3 regions of the Pseudarthrobacter sp. B4EP4b genome follow, and region 3 is predicted to be linked to each of the others. Evidence: predicted binding sites of a transcription regulator. Region 3 holds the regulator's gene; each other region holds the start of a gene.
The links. The regulator HrcA, encoded in region 3, represses chaperone genes, less so after heat shock. The targets are predictions, from matches to a motif close to TTNGCACTCGNNNNNNNCGAGTGCNAA.
Positions count from the first base shown of each region.

Region 1: a site for HrcA is predicted at 2,004-2,030, ahead of FNL14_RS10085 (Hsp20/alpha crystallin family protein). Genes of this name have one in related genera too.
Region 2: a site for HrcA is predicted at 2,154-2,180, ahead of FNL14_RS15180 (FmdB family zinc ribbon protein). Genes of this name have one in related genera too.

Region 1 covers NZ_VHIJ01000028.1:21,078-25,385, forward strand. Annotated here, with positions in the region: gene FNL14_RS10075 (S9 family peptidase) at 1-1,472, opposite strand, end outside; gene FNL14_RS10085 (Hsp20/alpha crystallin family protein) at 2,108-2,530, shown strand; gene FNL14_RS10090 (NAD(P)H-hydrate dehydratase) at 2,779-3,756, opposite strand; gene FNL14_RS10095 (histidine phosphatase family protein) at 3,734-4,308, opposite strand, start outside.
Region 2 covers NZ_VHIJ01000040.1:41,899-46,206, forward strand. Annotated here, with positions in the region: gene FNL14_RS15170 (DUF4011 domain-containing protein) at 1-880, shown strand, start outside; gene cpaB (Flp pilus assembly protein CpaB) at 990-1,715, opposite strand; gene FNL14_RS15180 (FmdB family zinc ribbon protein) at 1,816-2,091, opposite strand; gene FNL14_RS15185 (5-formyltetrahydrofolate cyclo-ligase) at 2,215-2,841, opposite strand; gene galU (UTP--glucose-1-phosphate uridylyltransferase GalU) at 2,942-3,847, shown strand; gene FNL14_RS15195 (GNAT family N-acetyltransferase) at 3,852-4,308, shown strand, end outside.
Region 3 covers NZ_VHIJ01000023.1:52,811-57,118, forward strand. Annotated here, with positions in the region: gene dnaJ (molecular chaperone DnaJ) at 1-1,039, opposite strand, end outside; gene hrcA (heat-inducible transcriptional repressor HrcA) at 1,122-2,135, opposite strand; gene FNL14_RS08665 (DUF3097 domain-containing protein) at 2,311-3,165, shown strand; gene FNL14_RS08670 (DUF4870 domain-containing protein) at 3,306-3,725, shown strand; gene hemW (radical SAM family heme chaperone HemW) at 3,809-4,308, opposite strand, start outside.

The sequences.
Region 1 (4,308 bases), on a different contig from region 3:
TGCCGCAACACCGAGAGCGGGATGCGGGTGCCGTCCGCCGCCGTCGCCCATTCGCGCGTGGCCACGTAGTCGCGGCCGTCGTAGCCGCCCAGCACGGGGCTTTCCTTCCGCAGCAGCAGCTCGCCGGCGGGCTTTTCCGGGGTGGGCAGCACGAAGTCGTAAACGCGCGACGGCGTGAAGTAGGACGTGTAGCCCAGCCGGATCACCGGGGCTTCATAGTCCGATCCGCCCACTCCCGCCGTGTACAGCTCTTCGTCGAACGCAGGCTCCACCGGCGGCTCCTGTGCGGCGGTGCCCAGGCCGGCCAGGCCGATCACCTGGACGCGCTCGATGGTGTCCTTGCGGATGGACACCACGAGGTGGGTGGAGGTGACGCCCGCGCCGTTGACGCGGACGTCGTCGGAATGTTCGACGACTGTGGCCCACTGCTGTTCGGCCAGCGGCTTCCCCAGCTCGGCCGGGTCCGCGAGGGAGACCATGGAGTTAACGGCACTGCGGTTGTGGGTCAGCAGGATCTTTTCCGTTTTTTCACCGTCCGGCCCGGGCAGCAGGAACGGTTCGGCTTCGTACAGGACCCGCTCGTTGCGGGAAATCACGGTGGTGAGTTCCTGGGCGGGGTCGTCGAAGCGGAGCAAGCGGGTCTCGCTGTACTCTGAGCAGCCGATGCCAAGCACCAGGTAGCGACGGTCCGCGGAGAGCTCGAAGCCCAGCCACATGGCGGCGTCGTCCTCCTGGTAGATCACTGCGTCTTCCTCAACCGGCGTGCCCAGGGTGTGCGCCTTGACCTGGTAGGGGCGCCAGGACGCGTCCACCACGGTGTAGAAGATGCGGGTGCCGTCAGGGGAGAAGGAGACGCCGTAGAAGATGTTCTCGATGACGTCCGGCAGGAGTTCGCCGGTGCGAAGGTCCTTGATGCGCAGGGTGAAGCGTTCGTCGCCGCTGTTGTCCACGGCATAGGCGTACAGGGTTCCGTCCACCGTCACAGCGGTGCCGCCCACGGAGAAGAAGGGCTTGCCCTCCGCTTCGACGTTGCCGTCCAGCAGGACTTCCTCGCCAGGGATGTCCACGCCGGGCTCCACCCGGGGCGGCGTCCAGTCCTGTACGGGATTGCCGGTGTCTTCCGCCTTGACCCGGCATTGGATGCCGTACTCCTTGCCTTCCACCGATCGGCTGAAGTACCACCAGCCGTCCTTGCGGTGCGGGACCGACAGGTCCGTCTCCTGCGTGCGGCCCTTGATCTCCTGGAAGATGGCCTCGCGCAGCGGCTCCTGGTGCGCGGTGACCGCTTCCTGGTAGGCGTTCTCCGCCTTCAGGTGCTCCACGACCTCGGCGGATTCCTTGTCCCGCAGCCACTCGTAGTTGTCCACAAAGGTGTCCCCGTGGTGCTTGCGTTCGGTGGGAACCTTCTTGGCAGCCGGGGGAGCGGGCGTGGCGGTGGTGCTGGCGGAATCCTGCAGCGGAGTCTGGGTCATGGTTTCAATATATAGACCCGCCCCGACAATGAACCGGCCGTTCGCTACCGGACGATAACGCCCCATCACCTCCCGCAGAAATCCAGGCGATGCCCTATCACTTTTGGTCCCAAGCGGCCGTCTTGGGGACCAAAAGTGATAGGGCGTCGGGGAAACGGTGGCCTAGTGGGGTTCCGGCCGCAGGCGTATCCTGTTCACGCTAAGGCACATCCGCCCAGCGTGAGAGGGGAAGCATATGACCATCCCGCCAGTGCACGAGCCCGAACCGTTCCCGCCGGAACCAGGCCCGGACCAGCCTGATCCCACCCAGCCCGGCCATCCCGGCCCACAGCCGCCCAATCCTTTCCCGACGCCGGAACCTCCCGGGCCGCTGCCCGTGCCGGATCCCGGGCCCACGCCGCTGCGCCCGGATCCCACTCGTAGCTGACCAGCCAAAACACCTGAGAGACGGGGCCTTCTGCACAGAGCGGGAGGCCCCTTCGCCGCGCCTGGACGGACCTCGCAAAAACGAGAAAATTCTTCCCAAAACCGCTTGCAGACCTACTGGACCAGTGGTAAAAAATCTATATCAGCCACTACAGATCGGCTGATACCCCAAACCAATTGTTGGACCGTCTCTTACGAGGAGGGAAGCCATGTTGATGCGAACCGATCCGTTCCGCGAGCTGGACAGGCTGGCCCAGCAGGTCCTCGGCACGGCAGCGCGTCCGGCAGCGATGCCGATGGACGCTTGGCGTGAGGGCCAGGAATTCGTCGTCGCCTTTGATCTGCCCGGTGTTGCAGTGGATTCGGTGAATCTGGATGTGGAGCGGAATGTCCTGACGGTGCGGGCCGAGCGTCCGGAACCGGCCGGCAAGGACACCGAGTTGATCGCCTCCGAGCGGCCGCGCGGCGTGTTCAGCCGCCAGCTGATCCTCGGGGATACCCTGGATACCGATAACGTCAAGGCAAGCTACGACGCCGGTGTCCTGACGCTGCGGATTCCTGTCGCCGAGAAGGCCAAGCCGCGCAAGATCGAAATTGAGACGAAGGGGGCAAAGCAGGAAATTGCCGCCTAGTTTCAACAGGATCGGGACGTCGGGTATTCGATAATTGCTGACTGCCTCTTGGGCGGATCGCTAGTATGCACGCCACAGCGCTTAAAGCGCATCGGCAGCCTACGCCTGAACCTCCCGATACGGTGGCCCCCGGCTTCAGCCGGGGGTCATCCCATGCCGGGGCTTCTTTTTCCTGCAACGCGGGGTCAGATCCGGCCCAATAAAACGGAAACATTGGGCCGGAAGTGATCCCGCGTTGCTTTAGTGGCTTAGGTGTTCAGCTCCAGCATCAGGGCGGGCAGTTCGTCGGCCAGTTCGCGGGCGAGGAATCCGAGGGGCCCCATCCTGCTGGCGAGCCGGTCCGCTGCGGCAGCGTGGAGATGCGTCCCCCAGCAGGCAGCCTGTGCACTGGTTGTTCCGCGTGCGCGCAGTCCCGCAATCGCCCCGGCCAGAACATCGCCGCTTCCGGATGTTCCCAGTCCGCCATAGCCCGTGGTCATCTGCCACAGCTCAGCTTCCTCGCCAGCCCCACCGTCCGACGGCCGGGCTATGAAGCCCTGGCAGCTCACCACCGCCTGGAATTTGTCCGCTATCGCCGCCACGTCAGCCGCGAGGTCATCCACCTCCCGCTCCAGCAGGACCGCCGCCTCCTTGGGATTCGGTGTGAGGATCAGCCGCCCCTTCCACGGTTCCAGCTGGTCGGCCAGTTTCAGCAGGCCGCCCAAGGCAAAGGCGTCAAGGACGACGGCGGGACCTCCGTCCGCGGTCTTCCCACCAGAGCCTGAATCACCTGAGCCGGAGCCGCCCCGGTCGGAGCCGCCGGTTCCGGTCTCCCGCTCCAGCAGGCCCCGCAAAAGCTCCTCGGCAAGATCCGGGTCGTCGAGGCCCGGGCCCACCAGGATGGCGTCGGCACGGTCGAGGTAGGTGGAGATCCGGTCCAGCCCTTCCCCTGTCAGCGACCCCTCAGCAGTTTCGGGAAGGCCTATCGCTCCGCATTCGGGCAGCGCCACAGCCACCTGCACGGCCACCGACTCTGCAACGGCGAGGCTCAGCTTCCCCGCGCCGGCCCGGAGTGCAGCAGTACCGGCCAGCAGTGCCGCACCCGGTGTGGCCCGCGCTCCGCCGATCACCAGGACGGAACCGCGTGAATACTTGTCCTCGCCCGGTGCCGGCAGCGGCCACTCGCGCAGAAGCGACGGCGTCACCAGGGTAGGGGAGTTGGCCTCACTTCGGGTGGACACTGACATCTCCGGCGTGCTCGGTGACCTTGACACCCTGCTCCGTCAGGTGGTCCGCCACGTTGAAGCTCTCCAACGTCCAGGGCCCTTCGCCGGACGGACGCACATACCGGGTGAGGGAGGCATTGAGGACCGAGGTGCTGGCCGCCAGATCCAGGATTTCCTCCTCGTTCATTCCCTCCAGGACGTACCGGAAGAGCAGTATCACGGCGTCGTGGCAGACCAGCATGACCCGGTGCCCGGTGCTGAGGTTGTTCAGCTCGTCCAGGACGGAGCGCAGCCGCAGGGCAACGTCGGCCCAGGACTCCCCGCCCGGCGGCCGGTAGTACAGCTTGCCCAGCCACTCCCGGCGTTCGGCCTCCTCCGGGAAACGCTTCTCCACCCCCAGCCGCGTCAGCCGGTCCAGGATGCCCAGTTCCCGGTCCCGCAACCGCTCATCGGTGCTGACCTTCACCGGCCAGCCGGCGGCTTCCACCGCGATCTCGGCGGTCTGCCGCGCCCGGGCGTAAGGGGAGGAGACCACCGCATCGGGCCGGCTGTCCTCGGCGATCCGGGCCAGCG
Region 2 (4,308 bases), on a different contig from region 3:
CCGCGAAATTTCAGGCAACACGGACCTCGGAACTCCCGCGTCGCGCGCGGCCGCCAGCGAACAGGCCCTGGGGGCAGATCCTTTGGTGGCTGACCTCGGAGACAGGCTGCGGGCACGCGGAGCACGCGTCTGGCACCAGTACGACGGTGCCATCGACGTGGTGGCGGCGGCCGATCCGTTGGGCACCATGGGCCAGGAGGACGCGGACCTGCCATGGCCGGTGGCGATCGAATCCGACGGCACCGAACAATACCGGACCATGAGCGTGCGGGAACGGAGCCGGCTGCGGCCGCAGCTGCTGGAGCGGCTGGGGTGGCGCTACATGCCGCTGTGGACCATCGAGGTGTTCACCGATCCGTCCACCTGTGCAGACCGCATCGCCGGCTACCTGGGCCTTGAGCGGGTGGTCCTGCCGGGCAGGGGAGATACGTCAGTTGGGTTCCTCGACGACGACGTGGACCAGGCGCTCAACGGCATCCAGGCCGGGGAGCAGCGGTCCCGGCGCAGTGCCGGCGCGGAACAGAACGTGCCCGGCAGGGACCAGGGCCGCTTGCAGGTACAGCATCCGGACAGCAAGGAGGCGGTCCACGTGGCCACCGAAGACAAGAACAATCACCCTTCCCAGGAGCCATCCCTCGCGGCCGGTGCTGCGCGGGGGGACGGCGACGTCCAGGGCCAGGACCAAAACCAGGATCAAGGCCAGGACCAGGACCAAAGCCAGGATCAGGGCCAGGTACGGAGCCGGGGGAAGGGCAAAGACCAGACCGGCGGCGGCGTCCTGCCCACGAAGGCTGCCGAAGATGACCCCAGGCGCTGGGGCGACGCGGACGAGGACCACGATGCCTGGCTGAAGGAACAGAAGCCCCCGCACTGGGGCTGAGAGCCGGGCGTCCGCGGCGGCCCGCTTTCCTTCGCAGCACCGCTTTACGTCGCGCTCCCGCTGCCTTTCGCGGCACTGGTTGGAACTCCCTGGGCCGGTGCAGCTTTCGTTACGGTCCCACCAGGACAAAGAAGAGTTTGCCCTGAGTTGAGGCGCCGGCCAGCCGCGCCGCCTGCTCGGCACTTGCTGCCACAACAATCAGGCCGTCCGTTTCGGACGTGCCCAGCCACTGCCCGCTCTGGCCACCCTTGCCGGACGTCCAAAGGACGGGAACAGCCGTTGCCAGAACTTCTGACGGCGCCTGCTGGTCGAAGCCGTCGGCAGCTGTCAGCACCACGTTGACCAGCTGCCCGGGCGAGACGAGCTGGATGGAGGACGGGTCCGCCATTCGAAGGGGCACGGCGGCTGAACCCGGGGGTGTTCCGGCGAGCAGCCCGGGACCGAGCAGCTGGGCGTCTGTCAGCAGCTGGCCTTTGCGGAGCGGAGCTGCCAGCTGTTTGCCGGCCAGTTCATTGTCCTGGTCCAGGAAACCCGCAGCCATCATGTCCGGCGGGACTTGCACCTGCGCCAGGTCGGCCGGCGCCAGTGCCGCGCCGGCGGGGAGGTCCCTCGCGGCGGCAAGTCCTGTGACGGTGTGAACGGGTGCGGGGGTGAGTTGATGGACGCTGATCGCGGCAGCTGCGCACAACAGCAGGGCGATGGCCAGCCGGCGGTTCCGGCTCAGCCAGCCGCCGAGACGCAGAGCAGCGGGCCGCCGGTCGGAGCCGCGGGAACTGCCGGTGCCACGCTGATAGCGGGAAGCGGCCCCGCCGGAACGAAAAAGGTTTGCAGGCATGCGCCAACGCTAAAGCCGGCCGGACTGCCCGCGACAGGCGCAAGGCGCCCTATGTGGACAAACCGGCCGGCCGGCGTCGAACGGTGCTGTTCAGCTGGCCTTAGCTGGCCGCGGCAGCCGGAGCGGACGCTGCAGGTGCCGCAGCCGGAGCCGGCGCTGAAGAGGCCGGAGCGGCGGCAGAGACCGTGCTGCCCTTGGCGTCGCGGGAGTCGGTGCGGTAGAAACCGGATCCCTTGAAAACGACACCTACGCTGTTGAACTTTTTGCGCAGCGTCCCCTGGCACTCGGGGCACGAGGTCAGAGTGCTGTCCGAAAACGACTGGACGATGTCGAAGGCATGGCCGCAATCCTTGCAGGCGTACGCATACGTTGGCACTGGTGCTCCTCCTCTTGGGCAAAACGAGAGGTCCCGTGCTGCCCGGCCGGATGGTCCGTCCGTTAGCAGTCGCAGGGCCTGAGTGCTAATTCTATCATCCCCGCAGAACCAGGGGAGTTGGATTCAGCCGTGGCCGTGAAGAACCCGGATTCCTGATGGCGACAGAATGGCCGGGACCGGACGGTCGAACTCCTCCTCCGGAATCTGCCCCGCGGGAAGCAGTTCCTCGTCGTACACAACGGCCGCCAGGGGAATATTCTTCCCGGCGGTGGCCAGATGGCCCAGGAACTTGTCGTAGTAGCCGCCGCCTTGGCCGATCCTGTTGCCCGCTGCGTCCACGGCCGTCGCCGGGATAAAGAGCGCGGCAGCCGTTCCCGCCACGTCCGGCCCGTGCCGCTCACCCTTGGGCTCAAGGATCGGGGCGAACCGGCTCTGCTCCAAGCCCGCGGCAGGGTCCCAGAAGACCCAGGCCAGTTCCCGTCCCGGCTCGCAAACCGGGAGCAGGACGCTGTGACCGTTGTTGTAAAGCGCGGTGATCAGCGGAAGCGTTGGGGGCTCCACGCCCACGCCGAAGTAGACGCAGACCGTTGCCCGGGCACCACCGGTCAATGAGTCGGCCCAGGCGGCGCCGTGGCGTGCCAGGGCAGCGCCTGCCGCCTCAATCTGCTGCGGGGTCAGCGTAGCCCGCCTTTGGCGGTGTGCCGTGCGGATTCTGTTCTTGACAGCCTTGGCGTCCTCCAACACGTGCATTCCTCCATCACTCGCCGCTGCGGCGGATTTCGCCGCGGCCGCACAACCGGCGGCCCTTCAATAATTATTGATTGCTTGACGCTGACGTTAGATTAGTCGGGTGAGTACCAGTAACCCCAGAGTTCGCAAAGCCGTTATACCCGCAGCCGGACTCGGCACAAGGTTCCTGCCTGCCACCAAGGCCATGCCCAAGGAAATGCTTCCCGTCGTGGACAAGCCGGCCATCCAGTATGTAGTTGAAGAAGCCGTTCACGTGGGACTCAACGATGTCCTGATGATCACCGGACGGAACAAGCGTGCCCTGGAAGACCACTTTGATCGCGTTCCATCGCTGGAATCCACGCTCGAGGGCAAAGGCGACGCCGAAAAACTGGCCTCCGTACAGGCCGCGAGCAATCTCGGCGATATCCACTATGTCCGCCAGGGCGACCCCCACGGACTGGGCCATGCTGTCCTCCGCGCCAAGCAGCACGTGGGCAATGAAGCCTTCGCAGTCCTCCTGGGCGATGACCTCATTGATGCCCGCGACGAACTGCTCAGCACCATGATCGACGTCCAGGCCAAAACGGGCGGCTCCGTCGTGGCCCTCATTGAGGTGGAACCCTCACAGATCAGCGCCTACGGCTGCGCGGACATCGAGGAGATCGACGGCGAGGGCTATGTCCGCATCAACAGGCTGGTGGAAAAGCCTGCCGCCGGGGAAGCTCCGTCCAACCTGGCCATCATTGGCCGCTACGTGCTCCACCCTGCCGTCTTTGATGTGCTGGAACGTACCGGTCCTGGCCGCGGCGGCGAAATCCAGCTCACCGATGCCCTGCAGGAACTCGCGTCCGGAGAGGGCGACGGGCAGGGTGTCTACGGTGTGATCTTCAGGGGACGCCGCTACGACACCGGTGACAAACTGAGCTACCTGAAGGCCTGTGTCCAGCTGGCCATTGACAGCGACGACCTTGGCCCCGGCCTGCGGGAATGGCTGCCGGGCTTCACCGCCGGTCTCTCCAAGTAGCACAATGCGCGCCGGCCCCATCTGGCCCGTCACCCTGGAGTGCGGCGACCTGGTCCTGCGGCCCATCAGGTACCGGGACAAAAAAGAGTGGACAGAAGTCCGTGCCCGCAACAGCGAATGGCTGGCGCCGTGGGAGGCCTCGAACCCGGATCCGGCCGGAGGGCTGCCGGACTACCGGCAGATGGTCCGTTCGCTCAACGCCCAGGCCGCCCAGGCCACCGCGCTTCCCTTCGTGATTACCGAACGCATCCCGGCAGCCCGGAATCCCGTGATCGTGGGCCAGTTGACCGTCTCGTCGATCGTCTGGGGTTCAGCCATGATGGCCACCCTCGGTTACTGGGTGGACCGGGCCCGGGCGGGACACGGGATAGCGCCCACCGCCGTGGCGCTGGTGACAGACCACTGCTTCAGGAACCTGGGCCTGCACCGGATGGAGATCAACATCCGCCCGGAGAACGGGC
Region 3 (4,308 bases):
TGGCGAGCTGGCGCAGCAGGTCCTCCTGCGCCGCGTCCAGTTTCGCCGGCGTCTCCACCTGCAGATGGACCTTCAAGTCACCACGGCCGTAACCGCGCAGGTGGGTCACGCCCAGCCCGCGCAAGGTGATGATTTCGCCGGACTGCGTTCCTGCCTTCACGTCGATCTCCTGGGGACCGTCGAAGGTTTCCAGGGTGACGTCTGTTCCCAGCGCGGCTGCGGTCATGGGGATGTTCAGGGTGGCGTGCAGGTCGTCGCCCTCGCGGACATAGGTGGCGTCGTTGTTGACGCGGATCTCAACGTACAGGTCTCCGGCGGGGCCGCCGGCAGGACCGGCCTCGCCCTGGCCGGAGAGCTGGATGCGGGTGCCTGTGGCAACGCCGGCGGGAACCTTGATGGTCAGCGAACGCCGGCTGCGGATGCGGCCCTGCCCGCTGCACTCGTTGCAGGGGTCCTTGATGACGGTGCCGAAGCCTTCGCAGGTGCCGCACGGGGCAGCGGTCATGACCTGGCCCAGGATGGACCGGACCGCCCGCTGGACCTGGCCGCTGCCGCCGCAGATGTCGCAGCGCTCCGGGTGGGTGCCGGGGCGGCAGCACGAGCCTTCGCACGTTGGGCACACCACTGCCGTATCCACTTCGAGCTTCCTGTTGACGCCGAAAACGGCGTCGCGAAGTTCGATCCGGACGCTGATGAGGGCGTCCTGGCCGCGCCGGACACGGGATGCGGGCCCGGAGGAACCGCCGGCGCCAAAGAACGTATCGAAGATGTCCTGGAAGGCGAAGCCCTGGCCGGCGTAGGCTCCCCCGCCGAACCCGTTGTCCGTGCCGTTCTCGTTGCCGGTGGTGTCGTACACCCGGCGCTTCTGGGGATCGGAGAGAACTTCGTAGGCGTGGGTCACGGCCTTAAAGCGGTCTGCCACATCTTCGCCGGGGTTAACGTCCGGGTGAAGGGTGCGGGCCAGCTTGCGGTAGGCCTTCTTGATCTCTTCCCCGGTTGCATCCGGTGAGACTCCAAGGACTTCGTAGTGGCTGCTCAAAGTTCGTATCTCTTCCTTGTTGTTTTGCCTGCAGTTGTACTGCGGGCGCTACTGTTCGTGCCTGGCCGCCGGACGGTTCGGGTCAGGGACCTAAAATCCGTGACAGGTACCGGGCGACGGCCCTGACCGCGGCCATGGTGGTGGGGTAGTCCATCCTCGTGGGGCCCAGGATGCCAATCTTCGCGACACTGTCCGGCCCGTACCCGGTGGCCACCACCGATGCCTCCGCCAGGCCGTCGTACGGGTTCTCGCGGCCGATGCTGACGGCCACCCCACGGTGGTCCTGTGCCATCTCGCTCAGGAGCCGCAGCATCACCACCTGTTCCTCCAGCGCCTCCAGCACGGGGCCGATGCTGAGCGGAAAATCCACGTTGGAACGGGCAAGGTTGGCTGTCCCGGCCATCACCATGCGGTCCTCCCGGCTGCTGTGCGCCAGGGCTTCCAGCCCGTGCGCCAATGCCTGGGCTGCCTGCCGCTGTGCGGGGGCGACGCCGGACACCACTGCGGGCAGCGACTGCGTCAGCTGGCTCAGGGCAGTCCCGCCAAGGGATGCCAGGAAATGCGTGCGTAAAGTACCGAGGACGTCGTCGCCAAGGTCCTGCCCGACGTCGATGACCCGCTGCTCCACCTTGCCGCTGTTGGCGATCAGCACCACCAGCACCTTCCGCGGTGCCAGGAGGACGAATTCGATATGCCGGACCAGGGCTCGGTTGAGGTGCGGATACTGGACCACTGCCACCTGGTTGGTCAGCTGGGACAGCAGCCGGACGGTGCGCTCCAGGACGTCGTCGAGGTCGTCTGCCCCTTCCAGCAGGGACTGAATGGCCCGGCGTTCGGCCTGGGACAGCGGCTTGACCGCAGAAATCTGGTCCACAAAGAGCCGGTAGCCCTTGTCCGTGGGAATGCGGCCTGCGCTTGTGTGCGGGGCTGTGATCAGCCCTTCGTCCTCAAGTGCGGCCATATCATTGCGAATGGTGGCGCTGGAGACACCAAGATGGTGCCGTTCCACCAGGGCCTTGGACCCGACGGGCTCGCGCGAGTGGACATAGTCCTCCACGATGGCCCGCAGTACTTCAAGCTTGCGCGGTTCGCTCACACTCCACCTCCATCCAGGGATCAGGGCAGCCGTTCCGCCCGCACCGTACCTCACAGGGGTTAGCACTCGACATGCCTAAGTGCTAACAGTCTATTATGACTCGCCCCGTTGTTAGCATTGGTACCGCTCCGGGCGAAATTCCGGGCCCGGATCCAGCACGAAGCGGAGTTCATCCATGCAATACCAGAACTGGGGAGCCCAGGACCTGACGGCACCTGCACGAACGCAACTGCCCGAAGTGCCGGTGGAGCGCGGCATGGTACTGGAGGAGGTCCAGTCCGGCTGGGTAGGCGCAGTGACGCGGGTGGAAAAATCAGGCGGCATGCACGTGGTGGCCCTGGAGGACCGCCGGGGCAAGTCCAGGTCCTTCCGGCTGGGTTTCGGTTTCCTCCTGGAAGGCCAGCCCATCCGGCTGATGCCACCGGTACCCAAGCAAACCCAGGCCGGGGGCCCGGCCGGCGGCCGGACAGCATCCGGTTCGGTGCGGGTGGCGGGCCAACGGGCACAGGTGGCCAAGGCGAGCCGCATCTGGGTGGAAGGAAAGCACGACGCCGAACTGGTGGAGAAAGTATGGGGCGATGACCTCCGGGTGGAGGGCATCGTCGTCGAACCCCTGCACGGCATTGATGACCTGGCGGCGGCGGTTGCCGGTTTCAGGCCCGGTCCCGGGCGGCGCCTGGGCGTGCTCGTGGACCATTTGGTGCCCGATTCGAAGGAGTCACGGATCGCGGATGCGGTCATGGCCTCCCCCGGAGCCGCCGGCAACGTGCTGATCGTTGGCCACCCCTATGTCGACGTCTGGCAGGCGATCCGCCCGTCCGTCCTGGGCATTGAAAAGTGGCCCGAAGTGCCGCGCGGGCAGGACTGGAAGACCGGCATCCTCAAGGCGTTCGGGTGGCCGCACGCCACCAAGGAGGACACCGGGCTGGGCTGGCAGAAACTGCTGGGCGCAGTGCGCACCTACGCGGACCTGGAAGCGTCGCTGCTGGGCAGGGTGGAGGAAGTAATTGACTTCCTCACTGTCCCCTGAACTGACAGGATCCAGCGGCAGGACGTCGGAGCGGGCGGCTTCACCAAGTATTCTTGGTACTGCGGTGTCTGCTTCTGGCAGTGCCTCAGCAGATATTGGCATTCTTACCCAGCACCATTGCACTTTCGAAGGAACAGACTGTGGCAGAAAACGCACAAGATCACAGGGACAGCCAGGGCGGCGAGGGCCGTTCGGAGTACCATGGCGTCCCCGCGAATGCGCTGCCCCTGACGGCCAGCGAAGACAGGCAGTGGGCTACGCTCTCGCATTTCGGCGGGATCCTGGGCTGCGTCCCTGCACTCCTGATCTACCTGATCTTCCGTGACCGGGGGCCCTTCACCGCGCAGGAGTCCAAGGAGGCGCTGAACTTCAGCCTGCCCCCAACCATCGCCGCCGTGCTCGCCAACATCCTGGTGTTTGTGCCGGTCGTGGGCAACATCTTCGCCGTCATCGCAACCTTGATCTGGATTGCCCTGACGTGCTTCTCGGTGGCGGCCGGAATCCACGTGAACCGTGGCCAACCGCACCGCTACCAGTACAACCTCCGCTGGATCAAGTAGCGTTCCAGCAACACGGGGTCACTCCCTGCCCAATAACCAGGCGTTGTTGGGCAGCGAGTGACCCCGCGTTGGTGTTGGCGGATCTAGTCCGGGAGGACCCGGCGCACCACCGCATCGGCCAGGAGCCTGCCCTTGAGAGTGAGGACCAGCCGGCCCCGGAAGGCTGCCGCCGGCTCCACCAGGCCGTCCGCGATCAGGCCGGCCACTTCGTGCCTGCCGTCGGCACCGAGGGTGGAGACAGCCAGCCCTGACTGCAGCCGCGCCTCAAGCATCACCCGCTCCACGTTCCGGGTTTCCAGGTCCAGGGTTTCCCGGCCGGCGGCAGGCGAGAGGCCCTGGGCCAGGCGGCCTGCATAGGCCGTGGGGTGTTTGACGTTCCACCAGCGGACGCCGCCCACGTGGGAGTGTGCACCCGGCCCGATCCCCCACCAGTCATCCCCGCGCCAATAGGCGAGGTTGTGGCGGCAGGCCTGCTCCGGCGTGCGGGCCCAGTTGCTGACTTCATACCAGCCCAGGCCGGCTTCGGTGATCAGCTGATCGGCCAGCTCATACTTGTCGGCGTGATCATCGTCGTCAATACCGG